Linked DNA regions of Stieleria sp. JC731. The main gene of each other region encodes a partner of the protein of the gene in region 2 in a complex. Links are inferred from orthologs where the notes say so. Each region holds a gene or a part of one and is shown on either strand. Other genes may lie near its edges. The genes, in order: LOC67_RS19025 and smc.

The links.
Region 1: the proteins of smc (region 2) and LOC67_RS19025 are in contact, whole or in part, in a crystal structure (PDB 3ZGX), measured with the Bacillus subtilis proteins. The link is inferred for Stieleria sp. JC731 from one-to-one orthologs.

What each region holds. Positions count from the first base shown.
Region 1 is NZ_JAJKFQ010000011.1:557,024-562,815, reverse strand. The notes cover bases 1,549-4,358. They hold LOC67_RS19025 (segregation and condensation protein A), read right to left. Parts: upstream 3,454-4,358; coding sequence 2,644-3,453; downstream 1,549-2,643. Other genes in these bases: mqnC (cyclic dehypoxanthinyl futalosine synthase), read right to left, coding at 3,593-4,358; LOC67_RS19030 (hypothetical protein), read right to left, coding at 1,549-2,488. In the rest of the region: HAD family hydrolase, read right to left, coding at 1-830; more of hypothetical protein, read right to left, coding at 830-1,548; more of mqnC, read right to left, coding at 4,359-4,726; menaquinone biosynthetic enzyme MqnA/MqnD family protein, read right to left, coding at 4,735-5,622. UniProt on the Bacillus subtilis protein: Participates in chromosomal partition during cell division. May act via the formation of a condensin-like complex containing Smc and ScpB that pull DNA away from mid-cell into both cell halves.
Region 2 is NZ_JAJKFQ010000005.1:1,402,280-1,409,378, forward strand. Bases 69-4,185 are described here. They hold smc (chromosome segregation protein SMC), read right to left. Parts: upstream 3,866-4,185; coding sequence 269-3,865; downstream 69-268. Other genes in these bases: LOC67_RS15995 (response regulator), read left to right, coding at 69-118. In the rest of the region: more of response regulator, read left to right, coding at 1-68; tetratricopeptide repeat protein, read left to right, coding at 4,451-6,367; MotA/TolQ/ExbB proton channel family protein, read left to right, coding at 6,408-7,099. UniProt on the Bacillus subtilis protein: Required for chromosome condensation and partitioning.

The DNA.
Region 1 (5,792 bases), on a different replicon or contig from region 2:
ACAATATCTTGAGCCAAACCTTGCATCCGCATGTCGCCTTCACGCGAACGGCAGCTTCGCTGATCACCGACGAACCATGCGGTTCGAAGTCCGGCGACCGAAGCGGCCCAAATATCGTTTAAACGGTCATTTCCGACGTAAACCGCCTCGCCGGGATCGATCTGCAGGCTCGAAAGCCTGTCACACAATACGTTAAACAAACACGCGTCCGGCTTCGCATGACGGTAGCGGTAAGAAAAAACGCATAAGTTAGGGTCAAACAAAGAATCCCCGCCAAAGCTTCCGGCAATTTCTTCAATTAGTGGCAAAGTAAAGCCCTGTGCGTTGCTAACGATACCCAAACGGATGCCACGATCGTGAAGTTCCGCCAGTAGCTCAGCCGCCCCCGGCATCGGCCAAGTCGGGTTCGCTCGCGATTCATACTCGGCAGCCAATCGATGCAGCGACTGCGTCGGAACGTTCTGAACACCACAGTTAAAAAGCGTTGTCCGCCAAACGTCAACGATTTCGACTTCAGGCTTTGTGCAGGTCTCACTCAGACGAGCTTGATTACTCGAGCGAATCGCATTGTGCAAATCTTCGATCGAAGGTTCACGAGCGGCTGAGCAATCGATTCCTGCCGCCGCAATCGCTTGCGAAATGAACGTTCCGCGATCCTCCTGATCTGCAGATCCGACATCGCCACTTCCGCTGACAACCAGCGTCCCGTAGATGTCAAAGATCACGGCTCGAACACCTTCAAGTTTGTTCAAGTCCGCGGTGATCTCCGTCGGGATCGGCCGGATCTCACTTCGGTTGTCTAATATCGATTGGTACCATGGATGCCCCATCAATCAATCTCCGTTTCGACGCGACAAGGATAGAACGGTCGGGTCTTGCAAATCACTTCGGCCAGTGACGCTTCATCCGATGTCAATTCAACCTGGGATTTTGCATCAGGTTCTTCAGCCTTCAAAAGCCGTTGATACGACTGCAGCAATCGCCGTGTTGTCGATTCGATTGAATAGGTTTGTTGAATCTGTGACCTATTCGAATCCAACACTTCGGTCGTGAATGGCGTTTCGAGACAGCGAAGTAGCTGCGGATTAAGATTCCGGATCTCTGACTCAAACCCGGTATCGTGAGCCATGCGCCGCAACACCTCAATTTGCCGATTGGTCGTCAGCATCGCGAAGTCAATTCCATCAGCCGAGTCTCCGTTTACAGATGAAGACAAAGCCTCGAACTCAATCGCATCGCCGAATTGGTCTCGTATCAAATGCCAAGACTTTTGAAAGACATGTCGAGCTTCCGATCGACATGTTGAAAGCCAATCTGGCGTACCAGGAATGCAAATTTGGCTATAAAGCCTATCGAGACAAACGCCCTCACGCTCAAAGTCATCCGTGACATGGGGCAAGCGTCTCGCGACAACGCCGCGACCTGCAAGCCAAGGTTCAAGAAACGCCATCCCGAACCCTTCGGCCACACTGGTTGAAACGATCAACGAAGAAGCAGCAAGATTGTCGAGAAAGGTCACATCATCGAAAACTCCGCAGTCGAAAACCGCCCTCGGCGCGAGGTCTTTGCCCAAATGCATCCAACGTTGATAGGAAGCTGATTCGATAGGAGTTGCTGGTGGCAACGTGATTCCCGAGAACCTATTTTCAGGCATCAATCGCGAGAGCAACAAAAATTCGCCAACGTTCTTTCGACGGATGCCTCGAACAGGATAGACGCACCAAGAAACGTCATCGCCTAACGCTGCGGCCCCTCGAATTTTTCTCAATGAAGCTTCACGATCAAGTTCATGATCTGCGGCTAGCCGCACTCCATTGGGCAAGACATCGACAAGAGATGATGGAAGCCCCACAGCCTGCAAAAGCTCGGCATCACCCGATGTAAGCGTGGCATAACGAATCCGTTCGGAAACCGGATACAAATACTGATTGACCAACGAAGCAAGCGGCTTGTCCGATAGATTCGAACCACAAACAAGCTGAGCGGCTCGCATGACTCGTGCATAGTTTTCCGGCCGGAAGTCCTCCGCAAAGTCATGAATTTGCAGCAGAACTCGATAGCCATATTGGGAAGTCAACTGACGAATTGCGACCGGAGCGGCAACGTTCTTTCCCAGGGAATGATTGTGCCAATGGACAATCGTCTGGTCAGCCGGACAACCTGCATTTTCCAATGCGAGGTGGAGCTGATGAGCGAGTCTGTTCCCGCGTTGAACAGGATCATGATCCCACGCAAGGGTCTCTGATTGCTGAGCGAGTACATCATCGTACTCCATGCCTTTGATGGTGATCCGAGAACACAGCTTGTTCGTCGCTTCACTAAGCCCTTCATCACGACCACCAGACATCAGGATGATCTTGCCATCGGTTCCGGATGCATCACGATCCGGGCGACGTGATGCCAACGCGGCGACTTGGTTTTCGACCACCTGAGTCACGCCGCCTCGACGGTAGTGGCAATGCAGGATGGCGATGTTTGGAAAAGTCACGGAATCCGTTTGCTACAAGATCGATCAAGTTGTGTCGTGTGGCCCTATCGGAGGCTTGGCAATGGCCTGATGCCAGCTTTGCTGAAATCAAAATCCGCTTTCGAGTTTAAAGGAAACTCAGCGAAAGTATTGATGACTTAGTCGCTGATGACAACTTAGCGAGGCTGGTTGGGCAAATTGGTTGCCACTTTACCGTTGCTGCCGTAGTTATCGACCTCGTTGACCGAAAGCTCCGATGAATAATGCTCGGTTTTGACAATCACAATGTCGCCACCTTCGTCCTCTTCGACAGCTGCCCCGTGGTGACGGGTCAATTCTAGCGTTGCTAAAAACCATCCGATCACGGCGGACTTGTGCAACCCGGTATCCAAAAGGTCCATCAATGGGACACGTGACACGTGGGAAAGCTGCACGTGGATTCGCTTCATGTAAACGTGGATCGGCGTATCGTCGTAGATCACCTCTGTAGGCGGAGGCCCAGACGCCTCACGCATGATCCGCCCGAAAGCACTGACCAAGTCCCAAATTTCGAGGTCGGCAATCGGCTGGTCTCCGGGATCGATACGACGTTTGGGAAGATCGTCTGACAACCGAGGATACCGCATCTGCCAGCGGCCGGCCATTTCATCCAGAACCGACGCCGCGTCACGGATTTCCTTGTATTGCAACAGTCGTTCGACTAGTTCCGTTTGCGGATCGTCCAGTTGCTCGGCCTGTGGCTCATCTTCCTCGATCGTTTTTGGCAACACGGCTTGGCTCTTCAATTCGACCAAGGTGCTTGCCAGATCCAAGAAGTCCCCGATATCGGTCAGGTCCAATTCCTGAAGCAACTCAAGATACTCGCCGTATTGATTGATGACTTTGGCGAGTGAAAGTTCATGCAAACTGACCTCCTGCCGCCGAGCCAAGTAGAGCAACAGGTCCATCGGCCCGTTGTAGGTCGCTAATTGAACTCGAAAGGTCATGCGTTGTGATCCGCAGGCGCGTTGACTGGCATTTGCCAACCGAAGACGTGGTCGCAATGCGAATGCCCAACAACGTCCGGATCAGCAATCTGAGAAGCCATTATATCCTGCAGCTGCGAATCCGTCTTGCCTGCACATGCTAGACAGCCAACTGGACGAGATCCTTTGGACCGCTTTGTCCGTTGGCCTCGATCGCCTGACGCTCCAATTCGTCGGAGACCAAATTGTAGAAAACGTCTCGCTGGCGCGGCTGAAACCCAAGTTCTTCGATCGCCTCGCGAATCTGCATTAACGAAAGAAAATGGACTGTTCCGGCTTCCGCAACCACGTTTTCTTCGAGCATCAAGCTTCCCATATCATTGGCACCGTACAGCATGGCCAATTGCCCCATCTTCAAGCCCTGGGTCACCCAGCTGCTTTGGATGTTGGGAATGTTGTCGAGGAACAATCGCGAAACGGCTTGGGTTTTCAGGTACTCGAATGAACCGCTAGCGGGGACATGGCTTAGGTCGGTGTTATCGGGCTGGAATGTCCAGCAAATGAACGCGGTAAAGCCTTTCGTTTCGTCTTGCAGGTCGCGGACTCGCTGTAAATGCTCGACACGTTCGGCGAGCGTTTCGACGTGCCCGAACATCATCGTCGCGGTACTGATTCCGCCAAGTTTGTGCCAAACGCGCATGACGTTCAGCCAATCATCACTCATCACCTTTCCACGAGTCAGCTCGTCGCGAACTCGGTCGACCAAAATTTCCGCGCCACCGCCAGGGATGCTTCCCAAGCCAGCTTCTTTCAGACGCGACAGAACTTCTTCGATGGACAGTTTGTTGACTTTGGTGAAGTGATGAAGTTCCGGTGGACTGAATCCATGAATATTGATCTGCGGAAACGCCGTTTTGATGTCCCGAAGCATCTCCTCGTACCAATCCAGTTTGTACTTGGGATGCAAACCGCCTTGCAGCAAGATCTGGTTCCCACCGACCGCTGCGGTCTCTTCGACTTTTTTGAGCAGTTCTTCACGAGGCAGCACATAGCCTTCATCACTTTTCGGCCCGCGATAGAAGGCGCAAAAGTGGCAAACGGCGGTGCAGATATTGGTGTAATTGATATTCCGATCGACGTTGTACGTCCGATACGGCTCGGGATGCATTCGCCGTGAAACCTTGTCAGCGGCCGCGCCGATTGCAGCCAAGTCATGGCTGTTGAGCAACTGTAGTGCTTCGTCGCCGCTGATCCGCTCACCCGCGACTGCTTTATCCAAAATCTCTGCGATCATCACCAATCTCAGTCGTTAGTCCGAACATGTTGCTGCCCGCTAGCAGGCACGAGCCCCAATTCTTCGCAGCCAAGCCGAAATTTTGACAAACCGGCGCGCTCTTGGGTTCCAAGCGTAAAGTGTAGGTTCTCTGCAAAATACCGATACAGGTCTTCGGTTGTCAGCCCATGCGACGCTGCGTACCGCCGGGCGATCGATTCGGCCGCCTCCAAACCATTGTCGCGACACGATTCCAAAAGCGGAATCAAGTAGTCCACATCGACACCGGGGCGCGCCACCCACATCGCAAACACAAACGGTAATTCGGTGTGGCGGCACCAACGATCACCAAGATCCCAAATCTCTTCATACAAACCGGTCTCTGGGTGCATCGCCCTGTCGCCAATAATCAACATCGCGTCCGCATCGGCAGTCTCAGGCGGCTGTTCGATGGGCAGCACTTTTGTTTCCGGCCGCAGCCGATACATCTGCCATAGCAAGACGCGAACCAAAGCCGCACTCGTTCGACTACCCTCATCGAGCGCCAAAGTGCGAATTTTATCAACGGGCACCCGACTGACCAATCGGACGCTCCAAACCGGACCGCGACAAGCAATCGCCGCATCCGAAATCACTCGGTAGCTACCAGTCGAACCGGCATTCGATTTAGATGCCGACACACCGTTTGCAGCGGAAGCACCTGTGTTGGCAGCCGGATCACTCGGACGGTGCGAAGCCAGCCCACGGAAGTACTCGACCGATGGGATCAAAGCGACATCCAATTCGCCTCGATCCAATTGCTCCGCAAGTCGACTGGGTAGATTCAAGACAAGTGAATCACCATCGCGTAGCGATTCACGCAAACCATAAATCAATGGCTTGGTGTTTAAGTACGAGACGGCACCGATACGAGTCATTTTAGAACGCCTAACTGGTGAAATGCGACCACCCAGAGTGTGCCCCACATCTGTCTTTCAGTCTAGATACCGCAGATCGGCGGTCCCAAGTAACCCGCTGTTCGACGCTGCTGCGAGGAACACAAAAGTTTTCATCCGCCAGAGAGATTGCCGGACCGGACGAGCCGTCA
Region 2 (7,099 bases):
GAAATTCACTGCGATGGCAACGGATGATGCCCCCGGCCGAATCGACGATGCCCAGCGATTGCTGGATCGGGTGGACACGATGCTTTCGAAAGTCGAAACGCCTCCGGTCGTTTCGTAGGCAACGAGATCGTGTAGACGGTTGCTCTCTTAACATCCTTTGATTGTCGGATGCGTCCTTTCACCCCCTGGAAGTAACGCTCTTCGCCGCTGATTCAGCGGGAACGCCAGCGACGTCGTGAAAGACCGAACGTAACGATCCGTCAGATCTTTACGCGGCTTCTCCTTCGCTGATCTCTCCATCTTCACTGACGTCTTCAAATCGAATCGAGACGCGCTTGCTGACGCCGGACTCTTGCATCGTCACTCCGTAAAGAGTCGTCGCCGCTGTCATCGTTTTTTTGCTGTGGGTGACGATCACAAATTTGCTGTGGTCAAGGAACTCATTGAGCACCATGACGAATCGGCCAATGTTTGCTTCATCAAACGGCGCGTCAACTTCGTCGAGCACGCAGAATGGGCTTGGCCGATATTGGAAAATCGACATCAGTAGCGCTACCGCGGTCAAAGCCTTTTCACCACCCGACAAAAGCGAGTTACTGAAACTGGGTTTGCCGGGAGGCGTTGCGACGATTTCAACACCGGCTTCCAGCGGATCTTCGGATTCTTCGAGGACGAGATCCGCGTGGCCACCACCAAACGACTTGCGATAGAGCTTCTGAAAGTTTTGCCGAATCGCTTCGAGGGTGTCTAGGAAAAGTCGACGACTGTCTGCATTGATACGACCAATGATCCGTTGCAGCGAATCCTTCGCCGCAGCAAGGTCTTCGTATTGACCGCTTAGGTGATCGTATCGTTCTTGCAGCCCTTCGAGCTCTGCGAGTGCTTCCATGTTGACGTTGCTCGTTCGCTGCAACTGTTCACGCAGGCGGTTGATCTCCTCATCCATCTTTGCGCGGTCTTCGATCTCGGCCAGTTCCTCCGGCGGGTCATCGTTTTCAAGATCGATCTGATAGTCTTCGGCAATGCGTTCGGTAAGCGTCCCCAGTCGCATTTTTGCGGCGTCACGCCTGTTGGTGATGCTGTGAACCTGTTCGCTTGCTTCGGCAACATTTTTCAGGACGGCTTCGCCCGCTTCCGCAATCGCACGATTGGTTTGCCGAAGCGATTGAGCTTTCTCGGCCAGTTCACGGAGCTGTTTATCGAATTCGTCTGTCTGTGATTTCAGCTGATCAAGTTGGCCAACGGTTTCGGTGATCCGTTGTTTCAGTTCGGACTGACGGGTGTAGCCAGACTGTGCGGTGACGCTTGCGTTTTCGACGGACGAACGTCGTTCGTCTTGCTCGCGTTTTTGGGATTCGATCTGATTGGCCAACGCTTCCTGACGTTGTTCGGCACGAGCGAGTTCGACCGAGGCTGTCATGACGGCGCTCGATGCGGATTGCAGCGCTTGCTGTGTTTCCGAAAGCATCTCTTCGACTTCGGCGGCTTCGCTTTCAAGCTTCTCGATCGACTGTCGAGATTCGACGATCGAAGCCGACAATTCACTCGCTTCTGACTTCGCTTCGTCGCGTTCTATACGCGTCGACGTGACGTCTGATTGGATTTGGTCGTGTGCGGTCTGGCGGACTTTGGCTCGTTCCTTGGCATGTCGAAGGTCCGCGTCGGCGGCCGCCTTTTCTGTCACCAAGTTTCGATGCTGAATCTCCAGTCGGCCGAGCGCGTTTGAGTATTCGTCGACAAGGGCGGCAAGCTCCCGAATCGCTTCGTCGTTTTCGGAGATTTCAAACGTGTAGTGTTCGATTTCTTCAGCAGCGGCATTCATCTCGCTGCGTCGACTGACCAAAGCGGTCGTTGCACCGGCAGGGCCAACGATCATACTGCCGTCACCCATCAGGACTTCGCCGTGTCGGGTAACGATTTGTTGATCGGGACCGCAAAGTGGACGAACACGGATCGCCGTTTCCAGATCTTCCACGAGCCAAGTCGAACTCAACAGGTGCGCGATCAACTTTTGGCCTTCGCCATCGGATGTGATCACTCGGTCGGCTCGGCCGATGACACCTTGGAATCCTTCCAGCTGGATTCGGTTTTCGCGTGGCGGTTCGGGAAGGTGGTCCATCCGGATGATGCCGACACGGCTATCGATCTGGATTTCGCCGCTGACGATGGCTTCGGCCAGTTGTCCATCACGTGTCACGACGAACTGTGCACGATCACGCAGTGCCGCATCGATCAATGGGGCGGTTTCGACATCCACATTCACTAGCGTCGCTACCATTCCCAGAACGCTAGAAGCCAAGGGGTGGGCAGCGTCAGCGACGTGTTCAAGGACGGCGCGAACGCCACCGGAGACCCCTTCGTGTCGTTTGACCAAGTCTTCCAGTACGAGATAACGTTGCCGAACGCCTTCAAGCCGGGTGCGTAGTTCGGCCGTTTCGCCACTGCGTCGGTCGAGCACGTTGCGGTGCTGGTCCGTTTTGGCCTGTTGGACTTGTAGGTCGCCTTCGGATGACTGAATGCGTGCCTCAAGTTCTTGCAACCGGTCGGCGGCAACCTGTGTGTCCGCATTTGCCTTGTCGAGCAGTGCGATCGAATCGGTCAGACGTTGTTCGAGGCTGACGAGTTGGCGATCCGATTCAGAAAGACGTGTTTCGGATCGCTGTAGGCGGACTTCCATTTCCGAAACGCGGCGGATCGCGTCGAGGTGCTGTTTGGAAATATCCTCGCGGCGTTTAAGTATCCCGTCGGTTTCGGTTTGGATTTGATCGCGTTTGGCAACCAGTTCGTCGTTGTTAAGGCGAACCCGTTGCAGTTCTTCATCGCCGGTGCTGTGATCAGCGATTGCTTGTTGAAGATCGTCGTCTGCTTTGCGAGCTTGTCGCATCAGTTTGCGACTTCGGCGAAGTGCGTCAGCAATCGACATGCGGACTTCTGCGACCGAGCTTTCGTCGGCATCTTTGCGGCCACCGAGTGTTGCCGACTGTGCGAGCAGTTCATGGCGTTGCTGTTCAAGCTGTCTCGCTTGGTCAGCAACGGATTGCAGTTCCATGTCTGCAGATTGACGCTTCGTCGCGATTTCTTCTCGCTCGTTTTCAAGCTCACGTAGGCGAGTGTTCGCGTTTGTGAGGTCTTTCTCGCAGGTGTCCAGCTCTTGATTCAGGTTCGTCCAATCGTTCCAGGCGATAACCGTTCGCAATTCCTTGAGCCGTTCGGATGCTTGACGGTATCGTTCGGCCTTAGCGGCTTGACTGCGAACACTGCGAAGGCGGGTGCCGACTTCTTCGACGATATCACTTAGACGCGTCAGGTTTGTTTGGACGCGCGCCAGCCTTCGTTCGGCTTCTAGCTTTTTAGCCTTAAAGCGACTGATACCGGCAGCTTCTTCAAAGATTGCGCGGCGGTCTTTCGCGTTTGCCTGCAGCATCCGATCGACCTTGCCCTGCTCGATCAAACTGTAGGCATCGATCCCGATCCCGGTCCCGCGAATCAAGTCACGCACGTCTTTAAGCCGCACGGATTCTTTGTTGATCAGGAATTCACTTTCGCCGCTTCGGTAGACGCGCCGGGTCACATGGACTTCCGGTGCATCGATCGGCAAGTTGCCTTGCGAGTTGTCGAACACGATGGTGGCTTCGGCTGCACCAGCTGGTGGGCGCGTTTGTGATCCTTTGAAGATCACGTCCGACATCTCTTTTCCGCGGAGGCCCTTGGGGCTTTGTGACCCCAGCACCCATTTCATCGCATCAACAATGTTGGACTTGCCACTTCCGTTGGGGCCGACGACCACCGTGATGCCGTCGGGAAAATCGAATCGAGTCCGATCCGCAAAGCTTTTAAAGCCGGCCAGTTCGAGAGCTTTCAGCATGCGAGCGATCGGGTCAGGAAACGAGGTGCAGAATCAGAGGAGGTGAACTGGTTGGTCGATTGACGAATGGTAACGGCATCAATGGGGGGGTGCCGCCGATTTGGACGAGCTTCCCGAAGCGAATCTTTTCTCGATCAACCGCACTCGGCAAGTCACGTCAGCCGAGAAAAATGATTCGATAGCAACACCCCTTAGCCTAAATGAAACCGGGAACAGCGGGTAGTTGCTTTTATTGCTAAACAGCCGGATCTGGCAGCGTATTTTGGGCGTTTTTGCTGGAATTCGCTTTCGATCGCTGGTGTCCAGTTCGGGAGGCTCGTCTTGCACCGCAAGCGACTTTTCCGGTAATTGGGGATATTCCGATTATCCCGGACTGTCATGCGCCAGCACCGTAACTACCGCTTCCCCCGAACGATGCTTGTCAGGACGCTCTCATCGCTGCCCCTCCATTTGGCTGGGGCGGTCTGCCGGCGTCTTGCTTCGCGCTGCGCATCCATAGTTACTGGGCCCCGGCGCGCCAGCGATTGTAATGCTCGATTGTTGGGGCTTAAGTTGAGCTGGCGGACTGGCCGTCGTGAACGATTTATGCAGCAGAGCCGATTCGTATTGCAGATCGGCATGGCTTCGATGATTTGCTGGTCCCTGCTGGCAAGTCCTTTGATTGTCGCTGCAGAGTCGATTGGCGTTGAAGCGGTTGATGTTGCCGCATCGCTTGTCGAGGTTCGAAAGCTTCGTGATGCCGGTGAGTTCGCTTCCGCTGTTGGTGAGTTGCAGAAGCTTGCGAGCTACCTCATCGAGGAATCGCGTTCTGATGTTCAGCTCGCAGCCGATTTTGTGCTGCTTGCCAGGGCTGCGCAAAGTGACATCTCGCCGGAGCAGGTGGACGAGCTTTATGTGGCAGCTGAGCAGTGGTTGCAGCGGAATGACGTTTCGTCGGTGTCGCTCAAGCAACACGTGGTTCTGACCACGGCAATCGCAACGCATCATGCATCGCGGCAAAGGGCTGGCCAGGCTCAGCAGCAATTGTTGCGGCTCTTTGACGAAATTGATCGATCAAATGATGAAGCTGAAGGTGCATTGGCCGCTTCGATTGCCGATCCGCTGTTAGCTTTGTCTATGAAGTCAGCTTGGCAGGCAATGTCCGGCGGAGACGCCGAGGGTGCGGAGAAGCTGTATCTGGCGATGCAAGGTTCCGATTCACGAGGCAGTGTGCAGCTAGGGGATGCCAGGCGTTCTCTCTGTCAGTTGGGGCTCGGTTGGGCAACAGCCCTGCAGCCCGACAGGCATGTTGATGCTGCGGAGCGTCTTGGGGTCTTTATCGATCAAAACCCCGATCATTCCGATGCTGCCAAGGCATCAGCTTTAAGGGTGCGATGCGCGATTAAGGCCGATCAAAATGCTGAGCTTCTAGACGCGATTGATCTGCACTTCAAAGAGTATGGAGATACTTCAGGAACAGCCGATTTGGTGGCAGAAGTCCTGCGTCAGGTCGATCCGATTCCGGAGATTGTGAAGGAGTGGCTGCTGCAGGAACAGTCTTATCAGCAATGGCCATTGAGCTTGGTTTCCGAGTCGTTGGTGCAGTTTGGCAGTGATTTTTCGCCACGTGACTTTGACGCTCTGGTGACCCGCTTGACCGTGAATGACAAGGCTGGGGCGTGGACGGCGCAAACACTGGAAGGCTGCGACGCGATCGATCACTCAGCAATTTCGGAATTGATCGCGGCGGCTGTGATCGGGGGCCGAATCGGTGGTGCGACGATGTTGTCAGTTGAGGCAGCGACGCGTTGGGCCGGTCGAACGGGACGCTGGTCAATGTTGATGCACGCCGCCGAGGATGTCGACTTCGAAAGCGATCCTGAAGGTCGCAGTGTGCATGTCGATCGGTTATTTGCCGAAGCTGTTTTTCGATCCGGGCAGCGTGCGAAAGCGCTTCGCTATTGGAAGCACGTCGTCGATGTGCGAAAAGCAGACGACTTTGGCACGTTGCTTCGATGTGCCGAGTGTTCGGTGCTGGTTGATGATGTCGAGCAGGCCGAAGTGCGATTGCGGCGACTGCGGGAAATCTTGGATTCCGCGGAGACTGCACCCATCAGCCAGAAACCGTTGGTGGAATTGCTTGAAGCCGATCTGGCGATCCGCAAACTTAAATTTGATCATTCACGTTCGTTGTTGGAGTCGGTGGTGCGCTCGCCCGAGTCGCCGGCGCCAATACGAGCACGTGCTCAGTGGATGATCGGTGAAACCTATCTGTTGCAGCAAAACTATGCCGAAGCGATCGATGCGTACCGGCTGGTCGAAGGCATTGATCCCGGGGGGCCGTATGCAGCAGCGGCGCTGGTTCAAGCGGGCAAAGCTTTTGAACAATTGGGGCGGACACGTGAGGCGAGTGTTTGTTACGGAACTCTATTAGAGAAGTTCGCGGACAGCTCGTATGCATCGGAAGCTCGCCATCGGATGTCCGCGTTACCAACACATTCCCCATCGAACACCCGTCGCTAAGGCGTCGTGGTGATCTGGCAATCCTTCGAACCACGAAACGATGACGAAAGAGAAGCCTCCGGTCCGCTCCTCGGTAAAACTTCGCAAACGTCGACCAAGCCGTCATATCGCTGGTTTGATGTCGCGTCTGCTGCCCGCTTGCATCCTAGGAATTGGGATGTTGGTTCTGATGAGTGTGCTCGATCAAGCGCAGGCACAGTATCCAGGCCAGACCGTGAATTCATCGCAGGGTTATCCCAACGGATTTCCGCAGCAGTTTTCCGCGGCACCGTCGACGCGTGGGAACGGACAAGGTTCCGGTATGGCCGCTGCACAGCCGATGTACCGGACCGCTGATGCGAGTGGATCTAACGGTGCCGATTCGTATCAAGGTGGTATCCCACAGGTGCCGCAAGAGCAAGCCGCGACGGCGACCGAGCAAATCGGTGGCGAGATCAGTGAAGATGCAGAATCCGAAAGTTGGCTGCAAACGCCGGACTTCATTCGCAAGATCATGTCCGGCGGATGGCTGATGATTCCACTGGCTATTTGTTCGCTGGTCGTGCTTTCACTTTCCTTGGAACGGTTGATTGCACTTCGACGAAGCCGCGTGATTCCCAAGCCATTCGTGCTTCGTTTCACCGAATGTGTCGAGGATGGTGTGCTTAGCTATGACGAAGCGACCGAGCTTTGCAAAGAATTTGACTGTCCGGTGAGTGAGGTTTTTCGGGCAGCGCTGCGTCGCTGGGGACG